DNA from 2 places in the Paenibacillus sp. FSL H3-0302 genome. Region 2 is predicted to be linked to the other one. Evidence: predicted binding sites of a transcription regulator. Region 2 holds the regulator's gene; the other holds the start of a gene.
The links. The regulator CtsR, encoded in region 2, represses protease genes until heat stress. The targets are predictions, from matches to a motif close to ATGGTCAATAAAGGTCAAACA.
Positions count from the first base shown of each region.

Region 1: the regulator CtsR is predicted to act here: its motif matches at 2,074-2,094, upstream of clpP (ATP-dependent Clp endopeptidase proteolytic subunit ClpP).

Region 1 is NZ_CP150284.1:183,126-187,554, reverse strand. Features, by position in the region: gene gap (type I glyceraldehyde-3-phosphate dehydrogenase) at 1-478, opposite strand, end outside; gene MHH50_RS00920 (sugar-binding domain-containing protein) at 592-1,644, opposite strand; tRNA gene MHH50_RS00915 (tRNA-Arg) at 1,913-1,987, shown strand; gene clpP (ATP-dependent Clp endopeptidase proteolytic subunit ClpP) at 2,181-2,777, shown strand; gene MHH50_RS00905 (GDSL-type esterase/lipase family protein) at 2,867-3,505, opposite strand; gene MHH50_RS00900 (DUF4163 domain-containing protein) at 3,617-4,429, opposite strand, start outside.
Region 2 is NZ_CP150284.1:6,294,347-6,298,775, reverse strand. Features, by position in the region: rRNA gene rrf (5S ribosomal RNA) at 1-5, shown strand, start outside; gene MHH50_RS28140 (GNAT family N-acetyltransferase) at 427-1,599, shown strand; gene MHH50_RS28135 (CtsR family transcriptional regulator) at 1,893-2,354, shown strand; gene MHH50_RS28130 (UvrB/UvrC motif-containing protein) at 2,385-2,909, shown strand; gene MHH50_RS28125 (protein arginine kinase) at 2,938-4,002, shown strand; gene clpC (ATP-dependent protease ATP-binding subunit ClpC) at 4,038-4,429, shown strand, end outside.

The DNA.
Region 1 (4,429 bases), 800 kb from region 2:
CCATTGGAGCTAGGCAGTTAGTTGTGCAAGATGCGCCGGAAATAACAGTCTCAGTACCATCAAGAATGTCATCGTTAACGTTGTAAACGACAGTTTTCATGTCGCCAGTAGCTGGAGCGGAGATAACTACTTTCTTAGCTCCACCTTTCAAGTGTTTTTCAGCTGCTTCTTTAGTTGTGAAGAAACCTGTGCACTCAAGTACGATATCAACGCCTAGGTCGCCCCATGGCAATTCTTCAGGGTTGCGGTTAGCAAGAACCTTAACTTCTTTACCATTGACTTTGAAGAAGCCATCATGCACTTCAACATCACCTTGGAATTTACCTTGAGTTGTATCATATTTAAGCAAATGAGCAAGCATCTTAGCGTCAGTCAAGTCGTTGATTGCTACCACTTCGATACCTTCTACATTTTGAATACGGCGGAAAGCAAGGCGTCCAATACGTCCAAAACCGTTAATTCCAACTTTTACACTCATTGAATAGTTCCTCCTAGAATTCGTTTTATTTATTCAAAACAGACGGTGAGGTCTGTCATGACAACAATGTTAAGTATGATGCAAGAAGTATGTTATTGCCTGCAATCTAAAAACTACGAAGATAGCTGTAGTTGATTGTCAATTTCCTTGCCTATTTCTACTGCAGCAGCCTCGTCCGTGACGAGAATATTCTCCTGCCCGAAACGCAGCATGGCATGAATGGCTTTGGCCTTGGGTTTGCCTCCTGCAATACCGATGACTTTCTCTGTCCGGATAATATCTTCTAGACGTAGACCCATCGTAAGCATGGTATGGACAACCTGACCCTCTTCATTGAAATAATAGCCAAAAGATTCGGCCACTGCCCCTTCACCCTGGATTTCCGAGACTGTAGCCTCGTCCAGTTTGCGGCGGCGGGTCATTTCAATGGCATCCCCAATCCCATGTACAATAATACGCGAACTACGGATGGTTTGTACAATCTCTCCAATATTAGAGTCAAGTGCCAGCGATTGGTATGCATCCCCGCTAAGCAAATCAGGGACATGCAACAACCGGTAGTTGGCTCCAACTCGCTTTGCCATGGTTGAGGCAATCGTGTTGGCTTGAATCTCCATACTCTCTCCTAATCCTCCACGCGCCGGAACAAACCAAGCGTTCTTATAGGAAAGGGACAACGGCGGTGCCAGTTGATCAGCCATATCGGCAAGCGTCGATCCACCTGTGACGGCAACTGTATCATCTGCGCGAAGTATACTCAGCAGCGCTTTCGCACCCGCTCGGCCAAGCTCTCGTTTGGTGAACGGCGATGACTCACAATCACCCGGTACTACAATAACTTTATCCAGACCATACGTTGCTCGAATTTTCTCTTCCAGCTCATCCAGACCAAATAGGCTCTTAACAACCGGCTCTAGCAAATCAAGCAGTCTACGTCCAGCAGCGCTAATGCGCATGCCAACACTCTCGATCTCAATAAGCCCTTGCGATTTCAGAAGATCCGTCTCGGCACGCAGTACCCGCTCAGTCATATCTAGCGAAGCGGCTAGCGTTCTGCGCCCAATAATATCGGACAGCATGATCTGATGAAGAATCGTGTACCGTCTCTTAAGGGTTTCCATGAGATCAGGCAGAAGCTGCTTTTGGATATCTAATAAATTACGCATACTTTCACTCCTGCAACTTCGTCTTCCTCTATTCCCTTGTTCATGGTCTCAAAACGTCCCGGGTAAACTTTTTAAGTCCCACCCATATTCTAACCAAATATTGCTCGAAGCGCAAGTCTTCCGAGAGTAGAATTCTCAAGCGCTTGTCTTCTTATACATTAATAAGGTCAGAAAAAGATATAGCGCCCGATGCCTGTCCCTAGAGCGCTTGTCCAGTATTAATATTACATTGCAATTGTGTAAAAATTGTATTATAATCATTTTTGTTGCGCCCGTGGTCCAATGGATATGACGTAGGCCTCCGAAGCCTGAGATCCAAGTTCGATTCTTGGCGGGCGCGCCATTAATTTCATTTTTGCACATAATTTAGTAGTGCCTATACTACTACTTAACCAAAGAGCCGCTTGTCGGCTCTTTTTTTTGAATATAAGTTTGACTTTCTTTGACTTTTTGTTTGAATTTGTTTATCATGTGGGTAATACGGCAAGAGTAAAAATGAATACATTTGAAGAACCAATATCAAGGAGGTTTTCCACGTGAGTTATATTCCTATGGTAGTAGAACAGAGCAACCGCGGCGAGCGCGCTTATGACATCTATTCCCGCCTGCTGAAGGACCGCATCATTTTCCTTGGAACGGAGGTTAATGACGTGGTAGCCAATTCTATCATCGCACAAATGCTGTTCTTGGCTGCCGAAGATCCTGACAAGGACATTCACCTTTACGTGAATAGCCCAGGCGGTTCCATTACTGCAGGTATGGCTATTTTTGATACAATGCAGTACATTAAACCAGACGTTTCCACCATCTGTGTGGGTATGGCAGCTTCCATGGGAGCTTTCCTGCTAAACGCTGGCGCCAAAGGCAAACGTTTCGCACTGCCTAACAGCGAGATCATGATCCACCAGCCTCTGGGTGGTGCTCAAGGTCAAGCAACGGACATTGAAATCCGTGCCCGCCGCATCCTCAAATTGCGCGATAAGCTGAACCGTATTCTAGCAGAACGTACGGGCCAACCTCTAGAACGTATTGAGAAGGATACAGATCGCGACTACTTCATGACTGCTGCAGACGCGGCTGAATACGGTATCGTAGATAAAGTAATCGAGAAGACATTGCCTAGCGGTGTGTAAGCTATAAAGTAAAAATATAAAGAGGCTGTGCTCTATCCGTTATGGTTAGAGCACAGCCTCTTTATATTTTATAGAAGACCTAAATCCAATTAAGCCAGCCCGCCATAACCTAGCGCATCCAGCTTCTCGGCAATTACGCGATAACCCCGGCCATTCGGATGCAAATGATCAATGGATAACAGCCCTCTCTCATTTCCTGCGAACTCACTGTAAATCGAAGCAAATCCACATACTCGGCTGCTGTACTGTGCTGCGTATTGATTAAACTGCCTGACCCACTCTGTCGCACCAACCACCTGAGGATAGGGGTTATATAATCCCACAATTCTAATGATAAAAGGTCTACGCGTCCTCGCCTTCAATTGTATAAGGATATTCATAATTGCAGAGAAATTTTGTTTGCATTCCTGAAGCGATCTGCGCAGTTCTGCGGATAAGTTGCCTTGCTGTCTTGCTGCTGATTTGGCCGCGTGAATCAAATCATTACCACCGATAGACACAGTGATGATATCGGCTTCTCGAACGGCTTCACGCATCATGGAATTTCCGCGCAGCCTCTGCTCCAGCTCTGAAGTAGTCATTCCGTTCACGCCTAAATTCGTAGAGGCTACAGTAGTCCGCAGTCTCCCTTCTGCCATTCTACGGTACACCGGAACAAAACCGTTACCTGGCAGAGCACCAAATCCAGTCGTCAAGGAATCGCCAATTGCAGTATATTGGTAGCCCATAGCTCTCCCCCGTTCATAAACTAGTTACTCCCTTTAGCATATGAACAAGAGACAACTCTGGTAAGGGGGAGATGTCTTGTGCCGACATTAGCGGAGACGAAGAGTTTCCATTTATTTCATGCCAGCAAACGGGCTACTGCCATCCGGCAAAAGCTCTTTGAAACTAAAAGTATACTCAGGGAAGCCTGCAGCATACGCTGTGTACTCATATAATTGGAAGAACAGAACAACCTTGTCGTCCTTCAGATAGAAATATTTCTCCGTATTCAATCCGTTGAATCCTCCCAAATAACTATCCTCTGCCTTCAGTAGCTTGCTCAGCTTTGCATTCAGCTGTTTTTTGTAGTTTGGATTAGCTCCAAACAGGTCGCCCAACAGTAGACGCTTACCATCCTTAAGCGAGAAGGTGAAGGCTTCACGGTTAGTCATTCCATGGGCGCCGCCCGTATCACTATACTGATGCATCACTATGCTGATCACACCATTCTGATTGTAGGTCACTACATAACCTGAATCATAGGTGTATTTGGGCTCTGCTCCATCTCGATCGGAGATATCCTGTTCTGCACCCGCCGCGAATTTCATAACACTTTCCTTCAAAGTATTATTAATAGCTTGTTGCGCACTGGAGTTGCCCAATCCACTGATCTTCGGATAATCAAGCTGAATAAAAGCTTCTGCCCGATCTTTAGCATAAGTTTCCGTGGTTACCGTCAGCGCGTTCTGCGGTCTGTTCACCACATTCAGCATACTGGCGGCCCGACTCCAATCTACCTTATAACCCATATAATCATTTAACAATCCTGATGGAACATAGAGGCGATTATTAATTAACTTCCCTTCATACTCTCGAATGAAATAGTTGTTCACCCACACAGAAGTACCGTAGCTGGATAACATCAACTTGGCCTTGGCCGATCCTTT
Region 2 (4,429 bases):
CAAGCACAAATAGACCACTGTTGATAACTCGACAGTGGCTTTTTTGCGTCTATTATAGATTGTGGAAAACTTGTGGATAATTCATTGGAATTTGCAGAAAACTTACGCACATGTGGATAGATGATTAAAAGGCAAAAAATCACCAAATGGTGTGGATTAAGTACATATTTATGTAGATCTGTCAACAGAAAACCTAAGTAATACACGGGTTGCTGTGGATATAGTCATATTTATGTGGATAGAGGGATTGATAAGTGGATAATTATTTTAACTTGAATAGAACAAGATTACAAGACTATTTTTAAAACTGCCTAAGGCTGTGGATAACTGAAAAAAGTTCGAAAAATATCCTTATAATTCGCACACAATACACTCTCTTGTTATACTAACCATAAAAGTAAATTCATAAATGATGAGGTGAGTTTTGTGGATATCAGACAGTTGCACTCAGAAGAGTTTGATCTAAGCATGGATTTATCTGAATATGCTTTTCAATACAAGCTGCCTAGTGAGAAAAGGGCGAATGCTAAGGAAAGATTTAAAGCAGAACGCGTATGGGGTGCTTTTGAAGAAGGGACTTTGGAAGCTAAACTTACTCTTCTTCCGTTCGAAGTGTACATACAAGGTAGATTAGTACCTATGGGAGGGCTCGCAGGGGTAGCGACATGGCCAGAGAATCGCAGACAGGGGCATGTGGCAAAGCTCCTGGCGCATACGCTGCAAACGATGAATGAGGCGGGGCAGACATTATCTTTTCTGCATCCGTTCTTGATCCCCTTTTATCGCAAATTTGGTTGGGAAGTTTATTGTGAATATAAGAAATACTCCATTCCTGTTGCCAAGTTTCCCAAGAAGGTTGAAGTTGAGGGCAAGGTAAGACGTGGTGTTATAGATATCGAAGTATTGGACAACTTATACAATCGTTTTGCAGTTAGATATAACGGAACACTTAAGCGTGATTTGGACTGGTGGGAAAACTCTGTTCTGGATGATGAAGGTCAGACTGCGGTATTTTATTCACAGCTTGGGGAACCTGAAGGATACGTACTATATAAGATAGAAAATAGAGAGCTGGTCATTGATGAATTTGTGTTTTTGAACGAACAGGCCCGGCAGGGGCTGTGGACATTTCTTGCAAATCACGATTCGATGGTGACCGGTGCATCGCTAAAACTGGTGCCATCCGATGATATGTTACCCTTTTTGCTGCCTGATCCGCGTATAGAGCAGGAGAATTATCCTTATTTTATGGCGCGTATTGTTAATGCTAAAGCATTCGTGGAGAGTTATTCTTTTAAGCGTCACAACAGTCAGAAGAAACAGGTTATCTATATTGAAGATAAATATGCCCCATGGAATGACGGGTTGTGGGAATGGACTGTCTCCGAAAAGGGAGCAGCAGCTTTCTTGCGTATAGAGGGTGAACGGGATGCAGCTGACTTAAGCTGTGATATTGGTACGCTGACGATTCTAATGTTTGGATATAAACGCCCGGCAGAGCTGGCTCGTTATGGACGTGTGACTGGTAATCCGAGGGCTCTGGAATGGCTCGAAGAAATCATACCGCAAGCTGAAACTGCACTTTTTGATCATTTTTAGAAAATAATTAGGCTCTCCCCTTCGAAAGATGCTGGGAGAGTTCTTTATTTCCGAATACATTCGCTGAAAAAAGTGAAAAATAAGAGAATCCTCTTGGAATTAGCACAGAATATGTTATAATATTAAAAAGTCAAAGAAAGTCAAAGTCAACGCACCTGATGACATACAGTGCGATCCTCTGAATTTGTGAAGTTTTCTTCAGACTTATATGAATGAAGTTCACTAATGAATGTCATTAAGGATGCGGGCGCAAGCGATATTATGAAGCTTTAAAGAGCACTGGAGGATGAGTGATGCGCAATATCTCTGATATTATTGAACAATATCTGAAGAATATTTTGCATGAAAGTCCCGAAGGTACGGTGGAAATCCAGCGAAATGACCTGGCGGACCAGTTCTCATGCGTACCGTCACAGATCAATTATGTTATTAGTACACGCTTTACACTGGAAAAAGGCTATGTGGTGGAAAGTAAGCGTGGTGGCGGGGGATATATTCGTATTCAACGTTTTGAATTGCCGCCCAACGTGGCACTGCATGCCCATTTAAACCATACTATAGGTGGCGGGATAGATCAGAACGCTGCCGAAGGGTTGATTTATCAACTGGAGGAAGCTGGTTTTCTAAGCAAGCGTGAGGCGTGTCTTATGCGCGCTGCTGTTTCTCGGGATTGCCTAACGGTTAAGATTCCATATCGGGATGAGATTCGGGCCAAGATTATGAAGGCGATGTTAATCTCTTTGTTAGGCAAATAATTGTCAATCATAAGGGAGGGGCTTTCGCTTATGCAATGTCAGGAATGTGGCGTCAAGCCAGCAACACTCCATTTCACCAAGATCGTGAATGGAGAGAAGACAGAATTTCATATCTGCGAGAGCTGTGCGCGGGAGAAGGGTGAACTGATCCCGGGAACTGCTGGAGGATTCTCCATTCACAGCTTGCTGTCCGGTCTGCTTGATCTTGAAGGGGCCGGTAAGGAAAAGACGGCTGCTACGAAGACTACGCAGAGTCTGCAATGTGAGAATTGTGGAATGACGTACTCGCAGTTTAGCAAATTGGGTCGTTTTGGCTGCAGCTCCTGTTATAAATATTTTAACAGTGCACTGGACCCGCTCTTTAAACGGGTGCATGGCAGCACTTCGCATGTAGGCAAGATTCCTAAACGTGCTGGAGCACAAATTGTGTTCAAGCGGCAAATTGATGAATTGAAGCTGGAATTACAGCAAAGTATCGCACAGGAGGAGTTCGAAACTGCGGCAGAGCTGCGGGATCAAATTCGCCAACTTGAAAAAGAAATGGCACAAGAGTAAAGTCTTTGATATATAGGGGGGATATGACATGTCAAGTCTCCGATTTACTGAACAAGCGCTTAGTGATTGGATGCGCTCGGGAGGCAGTCACTCCGAGATTGTAATTAGCAGCCGTATGCGTATTGCACGTAATTTAGAGCATCTTCCATTCCCTATGCTTGCTTCCTTAGAGCAATCGGAAGAAGTATTAGAGCTGCTGGCCCCTGTGTTTCATGGGGAAACTGCTGCCGAATTCGGATCTTTTCAACTGATAAAGCTTGCAGAAGTGAATGAACTGGATAAAAAGGTATTGGTCGAGAAACATCTCATCAGTCCTAATCTGGCTAATGATTCACGTGGCGCAGCTGTGATATTAAATGAAGATGAGTCGGTCAGCATCATGATTAACGAAGAAGACCATCTGCGGATCCAATGTCTGTTCCCGGGTCTTCAGGTAAGAGAAGCATGGGAACGTGCGACAGCCATCGATGATATCTTCGAATCGGCTGTGAATTACGCTTTTGATGATAAAAGAGGATACTTGACCAGTTGTCCCACCAATGTGGGTACAGGGCTGCGTGCCTCAGTAATGCTGCATTTGCCAGCACTAGTAATGACCCAACAGATCAATCGCATATTGTCAGCAGTGAACCAAGTGGGATTGACTGTAAGAGGAATTTATGGTGAGGGCAGCGAAGCAGTAGGGAACATCTTTCAAATTTCCAATCAGATTACTCTCGGTCAAACAGAAAGTGAAATCATCGAGAACCTTCACAGTGTAGTCACCCAGATTATAGAGCATGAACGAAATGCCCGTGAAAGGCTGCTTGTAGATTCCGCTTTAAGAATTACAGACCGAGTGAAAAGATCTTATGGGATTTTGTGTTATGCAGCTCTAATGGAGCTTAAAGAATCCGCACAACGGCTGTCTGATGTGAGACTTGGGGTTGACCTTGGCATACTGGAAGGCCCTTCGATTTCCGTGCTTAATGAGCTTAACGTTAAGACACAGCCAGGATTTCTGCAAAAAATGTTCGGTGACGAGATGAACGCCACTGAACGGGATATGTATCGGGCGAAACTGCTCCGAGAAACACTGGGAACACAACATTAATATAGATATTTATTATTCATGGAGGTGCAGGAGATATGATGTTTGGAAGATTTACGGAACGCGCACAAAAAGTGCTAGCGCTAGCGCAGGAAGAAGCTGTTCGTTTAGGACACAACAATATTGGCACAGAACATATTTTGCTAGGACTTATTCGTGAAGGAGACGGCATTGCTGCTAAAGCATTAATCGCTTTGGGTCTGGGTCTTGAAAAAATCCAGGACGAAGTGGAGACACTGATTGGCAGAGGCCAAGAACAACCTACGAACATTGCTTATACTCCTCGCGCCAAAAAAGTAATCGAGTTGTCGATGGACGAAGCCCGCAAGCTGGGACATACGTATGTCGGCACTGAGCATATTCTGCTAGGACTTATTCGTGAAGGAGAAGGTGTCGCGGCTCGTGTGCTTAATAATCTCGGCATCAGCTT